4 regions of the Anoxybacillus ayderensis genome follow, and region 1 is predicted to be linked to each of the others. Evidence: riboswitches for the same ligand, from Rfam matches in the RefSeq annotation. Region 1 holds a riboswitch; each other region holds the start of a gene.
What was found. A riboswitch is a leader RNA that binds a small molecule or an ion and turns the genes downstream of it on or off. The one in region 1 is predicted to bind S-adenosylmethionine.
Positions count from the first base shown of each region.

Region 2: it holds a riboswitch for S-adenosylmethionine, as region 1 does, so the genes downstream of both, metK (methionine adenosyltransferase) here and HNR63_RS01895 (methionine ABC transporter ATP-binding protein) in region 1, are expected to answer to the same signal.
Region 3: it holds a riboswitch for S-adenosylmethionine, as region 1 does, so the genes downstream of both, HNR63_RS03080 (bifunctional homocysteine S-methyltransferase/methylenetetrahydrofolate reductase) here and HNR63_RS01895 (methionine ABC transporter ATP-binding protein) in region 1, are expected to answer to the same signal.
Region 4: it holds a riboswitch for S-adenosylmethionine, as region 1 does, so the genes downstream of both, mtnW (2,3-diketo-5-methylthiopentyl-1-phosphate enolase) here and HNR63_RS01895 (methionine ABC transporter ATP-binding protein) in region 1, are expected to answer to the same signal.

Region 1 covers NZ_JACDUV010000001.1:374,089-377,188, reverse strand. The annotation lists gene HNR63_RS01905 (MetQ/NlpA family ABC transporter substrate-binding protein) at 1-193, opposite strand, end outside; gene HNR63_RS01900 (methionine ABC transporter permease) at 211-879, opposite strand; gene HNR63_RS01895 (methionine ABC transporter ATP-binding protein) at 869-1,897, opposite strand; SAM riboswitch class I at 1,972-2,077, opposite strand; gene HNR63_RS01890 (methyl-accepting chemotaxis protein) at 2,221-3,100, opposite strand, start outside.
Region 2 covers NZ_JACDUV010000004.1:41,873-44,972, reverse strand. The annotation lists gene HNR63_RS06895 (glycosyltransferase family 4 protein) at 1-43, shown strand, start outside; gene metK (methionine adenosyltransferase) at 215-1,420, opposite strand; SAM riboswitch class I at 1,541-1,649, opposite strand; gene pckA (phosphoenolpyruvate carboxykinase (ATP)) at 1,824-3,100, shown strand, end outside.
Region 3 covers NZ_JACDUV010000002.1:153,689-156,788, forward strand. The annotation lists gene HNR63_RS03080 (bifunctional homocysteine S-methyltransferase/methylenetetrahydrofolate reductase) at 1-1,478, opposite strand, end outside; SAM riboswitch class I at 1,548-1,650, opposite strand; gene HNR63_RS03085 (YajQ family cyclic di-GMP-binding protein) at 1,741-2,232, opposite strand; gene HNR63_RS03090 (BMP family lipoprotein) at 2,401-3,100, shown strand, end outside.
Region 4 covers NZ_JACDUV010000002.1:291,139-294,238, reverse strand. The annotation lists gene HNR63_RS03825 (2-hydroxy-3-keto-5-methylthiopentenyl-1-phosphate phosphatase) at 1-417, opposite strand, end outside; gene mtnW (2,3-diketo-5-methylthiopentyl-1-phosphate enolase) at 414-1,637, opposite strand; SAM riboswitch class I at 1,697-1,804, opposite strand; gene HNR63_RS03815 (pyridoxal phosphate-dependent aminotransferase) at 1,894-3,066, opposite strand.

The sequences.
Region 1 (3,100 bases):
ACGTCACGATTTCCAATTCAATCCCTTTTTCTTTTAAAATCGGTTTTGCTCGCTCTAAAATTTCCGCATGTGGTACGTTTGATGCACCAACGACAAGTTTATTCGTTTTTTCTTCCGCACTTTCGCTTTTTCCGCAAGCAGCAAGCGCTAAAACAACAATTGCAGCAACAAGTAAAGAGATCCATTTCTTCATTTGTTTCTTCCTCCTTTTTATCGTTTATCTATTTTAGAAGTGACAAAGTCACCAATAAACTGAATAATAAAGACAATCACTAAAATGAGCACTGTTGCAACAAATGTAACATCGTTATTGTTGCGTTGAAACCCTTCTAAATACGCTAAATTTCCGAGCCCTCCAGCGCCAACAACTCCTGCCATCGCTGTATATCCAACGAGCGCAATCGCCGTCACTGTAATTCCAGATACAAGTGCAGGAAGCGCTTCTGGAAGGAGCACTTTCCAAATAATTGTCGATGTCGTCGCACCCATCGCTTTTGCGGCTTCAATGACACCTTTATCGATTTCACGAAGCGCAATTTCTACCATGCGCGCATAAAACGGTGCGGCACCGATAATGAGTGCTGGCAACGCAGCGTTTGCTCCAAGAATCGTGCCAACGACAAGTTTTGTAAACGGAATAAGCAAAATAATTAAAATAATAAACGGAATCGAGCGGAAAATGTTGACGAACGACGCAATAGCACCGTTAACGAAACGATTTTCCCATATGTTTCCCTTAGACGTTAAAAACAGCAATAAACCAAGTAAAATGCCAAGTACAAACGTCGCTACAACAGAAACAGCGGTCATATACAATGTTTCCATTGTCGCTGCCCATATTTTATCCCAAACGACGTTCGGGAATAGTTCATTCCACATTCGCCAACACCTCCACTTCCACTTCTTGCTGGCGAATAAAAGCGAGCGCTCGCTCAACTTCTTCATTCGCACCGTCTAAATGAATGAATAGCACCCCATATGAACCGTGATGCGTTTGCGAAATTTTCCCTTGCAAAATATTCACATTCAAATCGAATTGGCGAATAAGTTGCGTGATGAGCGGTTGCTCAGCCGCTTCGCCGACGAATGTAAGTTGAACAACTTTGCCGTTCGGATATCGTTCAAGAAGATGCAACATCGCTTCTTTCGTTTCCTCCGGCTCCGTCACTTGTTGGACGAATCGTTTCGTAATCGGTTGCTCTGGCTTACGGAATACATGAAGCACTTCGCCCATTTCAACAATTTTTCCGTTTTCCATGACCGCTACGCGATCGCAAATTTTACGAATGACATGCATTTCGTGTGTAATTAACACGATCGTTAAACCGAGACGTTTATTAATATCGACGAGCAAATCTAAAATCGAATCGGTTGTTTGTGGGTCAAGGGCCGACGTCGCTTCATCACATAGCAACACTTTCGGGTTGTTCGCTAACGCACGCGCAATGCCGACGCGCTGTTTTTGCCCTCCGCTCAATTGCGACGGATATGCATTTTCTCTTCCTTGCAAGCCGACGAGTTGAATGAGCTCATCGACACGCTTCATCCGTTCCTCTTTCGGCACACCGGCAATTTCTAACGGGAAAGCAATATTTTCACGCACCGTTCGCGACCAAAGTAAGTTGAAATGTTGGAAAATCATCCCGATTTGCTGACGAGCTTGTCGTAATTGTTTCCCACTAATTTTCCCCATATCTTTTCCATCGACAATGACTTCACCGCTTGTCGGCTTTTCTAGTCCATTTAACAATCGAATAAGCGAACTTTTTCCCGCTCCGCTATAACCGATGATGCCGAAAATTTCTCCTTCTGCAATATGCAAGTTTACATGATCGACCGCAGTCACATTTCCGCTTGCTGCTTTGTATACTTTCGTTACATTTGATAAAGTAATCACGTCGCTGTCACCTTCCTTCCATGAAAAAAGCCTTTCTGTTCAAGAGAACAGAAAGGCGTTATCGTCCATTCTGTCTCTTATCTCTCAAAGCAAACGCTTTGTGTGAATTGGCACCATTTCAGCAGCGCTGACGGTTGCCGGGTTTCATCGGGCACATCCCTCCACCTCTCTTGATAAGAGCGCTTTTAAACGCTTTATTCAGTTAACGTTTTAATGTATTCAAGAATGATGTTGAACTACGAATGTGAGTATATCATCGAAAGAAGGACGATGTCAATAAAAATTATTATATAAAAAATTGGAAGATGTTTCCCTTAACGTCCTTACATTGCACGTCGATTCAAGTGTCGAATCATTTCTTGAAGTTTATGTGATAAATGATGTAGCTCCTTCGAAGTATCGCTCAATTGTTGAGTGAAAACGGCCTGTTGATGCATTTCGCCAGCAAAAGTGGTCATCGAACTAGCCGTTCGTTTTGCGATCGCTTGAACAGCACGAGAGGCATCTACGACTTGTTCGCTGCTTGAACTTAATTGCTCTGTGGCAGCTGAAATCGACTCAATTTGATCCGAGACGCGCGCGACTTCTTGAATAATTTCGTAAAACGAGGCTCCTGTTTCAGCTAAAACACTCGTTCCAGAATAAATTTCTTGCGTGCTTTCATTCATCGCTTTCACCGCTCGTTCCATCTTTACTAAAATATCTTCAATTAATCCAGCGATCGTGCTTGCCGCTTCACTTGATTGTTCAGCTAGCTTTCGCACTTCCTCCGATACAACGGCAAACCCTTTCCCATGCTCTCCTGCTCTCGCTGCTTCAATCGCTGCGTTTAAAGCTAATAAATTGGTTTGTGCAGCAATTTGAGAAATAAGCTCTACAATTTGATGAATCTCTTTCGATTTATTTTCAAGCTCTTGGACAAGTTGCACCGATATTTGCTGTTTTTCAGAAATTTTCTTCATTTGATAAGTAGAACCTTCCATTTTCTCTTTTCCCTTTTGCGATAAATGACTAATGTGCTGCGATGCATGTACCGTTTCGTCTAAAGACGAAGCAATGGACTGGAGTGCGCGAGACATTTCATCAATCGTTAAGCTAATGCGTTCAATATATGCTTGCTGTTGATTCGTTTCACTAGAAATACGATCGATATCCTCCGACACGCATTCAATACGGTGAGCAGCTTCTTCTGTACGTTTCAAC
Region 2 (3,100 bases), on a different contig from region 1:
TTATGAACAAGTGGTGCACAAACGTTTCTCTCATTACGCGTAAGAGCGAGCAAGGGGCGATTCACTTTCCTTCTGAGTAAACAGCATGCCAAACCATAATGTCCAACATTTTTAGCTACTATCGCTTTTCCCTGTCCCATGATCATCAAACAACTGCAAAAGAACATACTTGTGAAAAAAGAGAGAGCTACATTCCGTAACTCTCTCTCCTTTCTTACTTCGCCAACTGTAACGCTTGTTGTTTTAACACTTCTGCTTTATCTGTACGTTCCCAAGGAAGATCAATATCTGTGCGACCAAAGTGACCGTAAGCAGCTGTTTGTTTGTAAATCGGGCGACGAAGATCAAGCATTTTAATAATGCCCGCCGGACGAAGGTCAAAGTTGTTGCGCACCACTTCAATTAATACATCTTCAGATACTTTGCCCGTGCCGAACGTATCAATTGAAATCGATACAGGTTTTGCAACACCGATCGCATATGCTAACTGCACTTCACATTTATCTGCAAGACCTGCCGCGACAATGTTTTTCGCTACGTAACGCGCCGCATAGGCTGCTGAGCGGTCTACTTTCGTTGGGTCTTTTCCTGAGAATGCCCCGCCGCCGTGACGTGCATAACCACCGTATGTGTCAACGATAATTTTACGTCCCGTCAACCCTGCGTCACCTTGTGGACCACCGATGACGAAACGTCCTGTTGGGTTGATAAAATATTTTGTGTTTTCATCGATCAATTCTGCCGGAACGACAGGTTGAATGACATGCTCTTTAATGTTGCGTACAATTTGATCTTGTGTAATTTCTGGATGATGTTGTGTAGAAACAACGATCGTATCGATACGTACAGGTTTGCCGTTTTCATCGTACTCGACTGTCACTTGCGTTTTTCCGTCTGGACGTAAGTACGGTAAAATGTCTTCTTTACGCACTTCCGCTAAACGGCGTGCAAGTTTGTGTGCTAGAGAAATTGGTAGCGGCATAAGTTCTTTCGTTTCGTTGCACGCGAAGCCAAACATTAATCCTTGGTCACCTGCACCGATCGCTTCGATTTCTTCATCTGTCATTTGTCCTTCGCGAGCTTCTAACGCTTTGTCAACACCCATTGCGATATCTGGTGACTGTTCATCAATTGACGTCAATACTGCGCACGTATCTGCATCAAAGCCGTATTTTGCACGCGTATAGCCAATTTCACGAATTGTTTCACGAACAATTTTCGGAATATCTACATATGTAGATGTTGTAATTTCTCCACTCACTAAAACAAGTCCTGTTGTTACGCTCGTTTCGCACGCGACACGGGCATTCGGATCATTCGCTAAAATCGCATCTAAAATCGCATCGGAAATTTGGTCACAAATTTTATCCGGATGCCCTTCCGTTACAGATTCAGATGTAAACAGACGACGTTTAGGCATTCAAACATTCCTCCTCAGTATAATGAAAAATGATACGGTACTCATCCCTCTTATTATGGTCTATCGTGAAAAAAACCTTTCCCTTAGAGGAAAGGTTTTTGCATTTGTCTGCGCCTTTCACTCTTATCGTTCAAGGGCGTCCCCTTGCCACAGGTTAGCACCTTTTCACGTATGTGACGGTTGCTGGGCTTCATCGGGCCTGTCTCCCTCCACCAACTCGGGATAAGAGTATCCGTTCATCTCAGCATCATATCACATCTGTATGAAGCGAGTCAACGTTTTTTCTACTGTAATGATCTTGAAAATAAATTCAAGAAAAATACACGAATTAGTATGGACTATTTATCAAAATGTGTTATACTTTTTACATAAAGATAAATCAAACAAAGGTAGGTTTTGTCCGATGAATTCCATTGAATTGACGAACAAATTATCAACACTCTTACAAAGGGATGGGGTTTTTCATAACTTATCTGTACCACGATTAGTAGAAAAAGTATTAACTCGCAAAGAAGGCGTTCTCACTTCATCAGGAGCAGTTTGTGCAACAACTGGGAAATATACAGGTCGTTCTCCAAAAGATAAATATATTGTGGAAGAACCGTCTGTGAAACATAAAATTGATTGGGGAACTGTCAATCAACCAATTTCTGAAGAAGTATTTGATAAACTGTACAATAAAGTGATCGATTATTTAATGACGAAAGAAGAAATATTTGTATTCAACGGCTTTGCAGGCGCGGATCCAGCTTATCGTTTGCCAATTCAAGTTGTCAATGAATTTGCTTGGCATAACTTATTTGCCCATCAATTGTTTATTCGTCCAACAACGGAAGAATTACAAACGCATGAACCACAATTTACGGTCATTTCTGCACCGACATTTAAAGCGGATCCAGCTGTTGACGGCACGCGTTCAGAAACGTTTATTATCATCTCATTTGAACGTCGTACCGTGCTGATTGGTGGAACAGAATATGCAGGGGAAATGAAAAAATCGATTTTCTCGGTCATGAACTTTTTATTGCCAGAACAAGGAATCTTTCCGATGCATTGTTCAGCAAACGTAGGTCAAGAAGGAGATGTGGCGCTCTTTTTCGGTTTATCGGGCACAGGAAAGACAACGCTTTCTGCTGACCCAAACCGTCGCCTAATTGGCGATGACGAACACGGTTGGTCAAATAACGGCGTGTTCAACATTGAGGGCGGATGTTATGCGAAATGCATTAACTTATCACGCGAAAAAGAGCCGCAAATTTTCGATGCGATTCGCTTCGGTTCCGTATTAGAAAACGTCATGATTGATCCAGACACGCGCATACCAAACTATGACGATGCGACGTTAACCGAAAATACGCGCGCAGCATACCCGCTTGAAGCAATGGACAATATCGTCCAACCGAGCGTTGCAGGTCATCCGCATACGATCGTCTTTTTAACGGCCGATGCGTTTGGTGTATTGCCTCCAATTAGCAAATTAACAAAAGAACAAGCAATGTATCATTTCTTAAGCGGCTATACAAGCAAGTTAGCGGGCACAGAGCGCGGAATTACTGCACCTGAAGCAACGTTTTCTACTTGCTTTGGCTCACCGTTTTTACCGCTTCCTGCAACACGCTATGCAGACATGCTCGGACAAAAAATTGACGCTCATGGCGTGCAAGTATTTTTAGTCAACAC
Region 3 (3,100 bases), on a different contig from region 1:
GTTAAAAAGTAGTGCGCCCCGCATTCAATTTTTTTCTCGAGCCGCTTCACCGCTTTATCTAAATGGCGTACGTTCGGGTTAAAGGCGGCAGCGATCGAAAAGTTCGTTTTTTGTCCGAGCGGTTTTCCTGAGTACGAAAGCCCTTCGTTAAATTGGCGAATTAACGAAATGAGGTCAAACGATGATAAATCGTAGACGGACGTTGCGCCCGGAAAGTCGCCTACTTTTGACGGATCGCCTGTTAAAGCGAGCACGTCGGTCATGCCGAGCGTATGAAGCCCCATTAAGTGCGACTGCAAGCCGATTAAGTTTCGATCGCGGCATGTAATATGAATGAGCGGGCGCATGCCGAGCTGTTGTTTGACGATCGTGCCGACAGCGACGTTGCTAATGCGCGGTGTCGCAAGCGAATTGTCGGCAAGCGTTAAGGCATCAATGTTCGCTTCTTTTAACGCCTTTGCTCCTTCTAAAAATGTCGTTAAGCCGAGTTTTTTCGGCGGATCGAGCTCGACGATAATCGATCGGCGCGTGCGAGCGATGTCGGCAAGAGAAGGGGCTGTCGTTTGTTTTTCTTCTTGGACGACGATCGGATGGCGCTGTTTTACTTCTTTTTTATATACAGGTGTGCGATCGGAAAGGGCGCGAGCAATGGCCGCAATATGTTTTGGCGTCGTGCCGCAACAGCCGCCGATAAGCCGAACTCCTTGCTCGCGAAAGGCGCGCGCCGTTTCTTCAAAATATTGTTCGCTCGTTTCGTAAATAAAGCGACCGTCGCGATATTGCGGCAAGCTTGCGTTCGGATATACCGATAAAAAAGCGCGTGTTGGAATCGGCACTTCTTCAAGCGAGCGCAACATATGGTACGGGCCGAGATGGCAATTTAAGCCGACGACATCGGCACCGAGTTGTTCTAATTCGGTCAGCGCTTCGGCAAGCGGCATTCCGTGTTGCAGAACGCCGATATCGTGCAACGTGACGTGGGCGATGATCGGCAACGTCGTTTCTTTGCGAGCGATGGAAAGCACCGTTTGCAATTCTTCGAAATCGTAATACGTTTCAAGCAAAAGTCCGTCGACCCCTTCGTTTAACAACACGTACAGCTGTTCACGAAACGTCCGTTTCACTTCTTCAAGCGAAATCGTGCTTTTATTCGTGCTGCGCAGTCCTCCGATCGTACCGAGCACGTAGGCGCGCCCTTTTGCCGCTTTTTTCGCAAGTTCGACCGCCGCTTCGTTTATTTTTTTTACGTCATCTTGCAGCCCGTAACGTGCTAGTTTCACGTAGTTGGCGCCGTATGTGTTCGTTTGAATGACTTCTGCGCCTGATTCAATATACGCTTCATGAATATGGACAATTTCTTCAGGTTTTGTGACGTTTAATTCTTCAAAACAACGATCGATGCCGTGCGCATATAATAATGTCCCCATCGCTCCATCAGCGATGACGATGCGTTCTTTTAAATCATCTAACAATCCCACGTCCATTCCTCCGTTTCTTCGTTTAAAGTAAAAAAGTCTTCCCCATAAGAAGAAGACTTGACGCGCTCCTTCTTATCTTCCAAGCGAATCGCTTGTCTGGACTTAGCACCTTGACGATCGTCAGGTTGCTGAAGGTTCATCGGGCCAGTCCCTCCCCTTCTCTCGATAAGATGTTGTATGAAGTTACTCATAAATGTAACTGATTTTTTAGAAATATTCAACTATTTTATTTCAAAAAAGAAAAAGAAGGCAAAGCGCCTTCTTAACGGTAGTTGACGAATTGAACGTCAATCGGTAAATCTGCCTCGCGAATGGCGGCGATCACTTTTTGTAGGTCGTCTTTACTTTTGCCGCTGACGCGAATTTGGTCTTCTTGAATTTGACTTTTTACTTTTAAGCCTGTATTTTTAATGATTGTGTTAATTTTTTTCGCATTGTCTTTGTCGATGCCTTGGACGAGTTTCGCACGTTGGCGCACCGTTCCGCCAGATGCTGCTTCCACTTTTCCGTACTGAATGTTTTTTGTCGGCACGCCGCGTTTAATGAGTTTGCCGATGAGCACATCTTTGAGTTGCTCCAGTTTAAACTCATCGTCAGAAATGAGAATGAGTTCATCTTTTTCAAGCGAAATGTCGCTTTTGCTTCCTTTAAAGTCGTAGCGGTTTTGAATTTCTTTTAACGCGATGTTGACTGCGTTCGTCACTTCCGACAAATCGACTTTTGACACAATATCAAATGAACTTTCTTTTGACATATGAACCACCTCAGCATAAATTCGTTGTGCTTCCATTATAGTCGATTGTTGGCATACGAACAACTTTACAAAATCTTTATATTATAAAAAGTAAACAAAATGTCGGAATGTGTCGATATAATAAATGAAGCACGATTTGATCGAGAGATAAGGAGATGAGGAAATTTGATGAAAAAAATGATTTCACTCTTGATGGCATTCGTTTTGTTGCTTGCCGCAGGGTGTTCGCAAACGGGTTCTTTTCAACCGAAAGAGCGAATAAAAGTGGGCATTATGTTGTCAGACGTCGGACTCGGTGATCAGTCATTTAGCGATTCGGCGTTTAAAGGATTAATGAAGGCGCGCGATGAACTCGGCATCTTTTTTGACTACCGTGAGTTAAAAGAAACCGAGACGTATGAAAAAGGATTAACGGAGCTCGTTGAAGCAGGAAACGATCTCGTCATCGGATTAGGATTTATGGTGCAACAAGATTTAGAAAAAGTCGCGAAAAAATATCCGAAACAGCAATTCGTATTAATTGATGCGGTATCTGACCTACCGAACATTACATCGATTACGTTTAAAGAAGATGAAGGAAGCTTTTTAGCGGGCGTAGTCGCTGGCATGTTGACGAAAACGAACAACGTCGGTTTCGTTGGCGGAGCGGATGTGCCGCTTATTCGTAAATTTGCGAACGGTTTTATTCAAGGGGTAAAAGCGGTTAAACCGGAAGCGAACGTGCAAGAAGTGTATGCCGGCAATTTCGGTGATGATAAGCTTGGGGCGCAAATTGCAAAACAAATGATCGCAAATGGGGCAGACGTCTTGTATGCGGCGGCTGGATTTACAGGTGTCGGCGTGCTGCGCGAGGCGGAAATGAATAAAA
Region 4 (3,100 bases), on a different contig from region 1:
ATGTTCATCGCACGCATACGGCCACGTAATTTGAATCGTTTCACCGCGAAAGTCCGCGCGATTGCAAAAAATGCGTTCTTTTTCAATCAAACCGTCTAACAACGGATAAACGAAAAAGTCGATGCCGCCGCTGACGATATAAAGCGGAATGTGTTTTTGTTTCGTAAATGCGACAAACTCCGAAAATCCGTCGCGAATGCGGGCGTTGTCAAGCAAAAATTGCACGATTTGTTCTTTCAATGACGACGGTAAAAGAGAAAACATGCGCCCGACGCCTTGTTGTACGGAACATCTTTGTGCAAGTATATCGTCTTTGATCGCTTCCCACTCCGGTGGAGCGAACTGTTTCATAATCGCAATAATGTTATCGTTTAACGTAATCGTCCCGTCAAAGTCGCAAAAAATGACTGGCTTCATGATGCGCTCCCCCATAAATCAAGCGCTTGTCGTAACGGTTCGTTTTCTTTTGCCGCGTCATGAAGCGAACGCCCTGAAAGCACCGCTTCTACTGCGGCACGAAACGCTTGACCGCCTCCAACCGCTCCGGCCGGATGACCGTGCACCCCGCCGCCTGCGTTAATGACACAATCGATGCCAAAGTCGCGAATTAAAAGCGGCACAAGCCCCGGATGAATGCCAGCGGATGGGACAGGGAACGCGCGAACAAACGGCTCTTCTTTCGTCAGTTCATCGGCAATCGCAAGCGTCTGTTGTTTTTCAAGCGCCACGCTTCCGTACGGAGACGGGAAAAGCGAAAAATCCGCTCCTGCCATGCGCAATAGTTTGCCAAGAAGAAGCGCATAGCTCACTCCATACACGTGCGAGGAAGCGATCGCGCCGCTAAATGACGGATGCGCCATGATCGGCAAACGAATGTCATCGTCTTCGCGAAGCGCTTGCAGCACGTCAAGTCCGTATGTAAACACGTTAAACAACAACACGTCCGCGCCTAACTCCGCTGCGCGCTTCGCTTTTTCTTTTAGTTCAAACGTTTTTCCTGTTAAGTTCACCGCATATAACGTCCGATGCCCTGTTTGTTCGTACACGTCTTGTAACGCTTCTTTTCCTGCGACGATGCGTTTTTCAAACGGCGTCAAGTCGTTTTCAAACAAAATTTCATCGTCTTTCACGAGATCGACACCGCCGAGCGCTTGCAGTTTTAATTGCTCGGTCACATATCGCAAATCGCGTCCGATGACCGCTTTAAAAATGCTCATGACAAGCGGACGGTCAAAGACGCCAAGCTTTTCACGAATGCCGTCAATGCCAAAGCGCGGACCCGGAAACGCTCGTTTTAATTCGTCAGAAAACGTCAGGTCAACGAGTTTAATCGTTCCATCCAACGACAATTTGCCAAACGTCGTCGTCAAAATCGCTGGAAAATCGGCACTAAAATTAACGCTCGGATATGAAATGCGCACGAGCGCCCGTTTCAATCGCTTCCCGAAATACGTATTGACTCGCTCATCTTCCTCAAGCTGTTCAATGGACTCAACAACACCTTTATGTTTTTTCAACTGCTCTTGTTCAAGCTGCGGCAAATCGGTCCACGACCCGATAGTAAGCCCAAGCGCAATCCCTTCCGCTTTTTTCGCCAAATCTTTGTCATCATGAATCAAATATGTTGCTGTAATCATCGTGCCACTCCTTTACAAATAAAAAACCTCTTCATAAGAAGAGGCTAATTGTTCGTCTCTTCTTATCTCTCAGCCTACTGCTGCGAGAATTAGCACCGTGCTTAACGTTTGTTAAGTCGGTTGCCGGGCTTCATCGGGCTCGTCCCTCCGCCTACTCTTGATAAGAATTCGCAATGTATGGAATTTTTCAAATGGTTCATTTTTCATAAATTTAATTCGAATTATGACAGCAGTCTTTCATTTTGTCAACGATTTTTTAAAAAAGTTGTAGCCTCCCGATTCGTTCCGCCGCTTCTTTTAGCCGTTCTTCGCTTGTGAGTAGCCCTGTGCGCACATATCCTTTCCCATGCTCACCAAAGCCGATGCCTGGGGCAACAGCGACATGCGCTTGTTCAAGCAAAAGATTGGCAAACGTCTCAGACGTATATCCTTTTGGCACCGGAAGCCACGCAAAAAACGAGCCTGCTGGCGCTTGGACGTTCCAGCCGATGTCGTTTAACGCGCGAATAAACGTATTCCGTCTTGCTTCATACGTGGCGACAAGCTCCTCGACGCATTGTTGCGACTGTAAAAGCGCGACCGCTGCCGCTTCTTGAATGGCACCGAACATGCTCACATACAAATGATCTTGCAAAACGTTGATCGCTTCAATCATGCTTTCGTTTCCGACCGCAAAGCCGATGCGCCATCCTGCCATATTGTACGTTTTCGAAAACGTATAAATTTCAATGCCGACATCTTTCGCCCCTTCGACTTGTAAAAAGCTGATTGGCTTTTTCCCATCAAAACCAATCGCCCCGTACGCAAAATCGTGTACGACGGCAATGCCGTATGTTTCAGCAAACGAAACGGTTTTTTTAAAAAACGATTCCGTTGCTGTCGCACCTGTCGGGTTGTTCGGATAGTTTAAAAACATGAGTTTTGCTTCGCGGACAACGTCTTCGTTTAACTCCTCATAATCGGGCAAAAAGTCGTTTTCCGCTCGCAGCGGCATCATTTCCATGCGCGCCCGCGCGAGCACAACGCCCGACCAATAGTCCGGATAACCGGGATCGGGAACGAGCACGACATCGCCGGGGTTCAATAAACAAAGCGGCATTTCAACGAGCCCGGCTTTCCCACCAAATAAAATGGCGACTTCTTTTTCGGGATCAACCGTTACCCCATACTCCCGTTTGTAAAACGTCGCTACGGCTTCTTTCAAAAACGAATACCCGCGAAACGGTGAATATTTATGATACGCTGGCTTTGCTACCGCCTGTTGCATCGCGTTTACAATATGAGCAGGGGTCGGCTGATCCGGATTTCCTTGCCCAAGATTAATGACGTCATGCCCTTCAGCAATGACCGCATTCACTTTTTGAACGAGCGAAGCAAAAAATTGCTTCGGTAGTTGTTGTAACAAGTTCGATTGCGGAAATGTTTTCATTTTTCGCACACCTACTTCACAAAAAGGTTGAAAT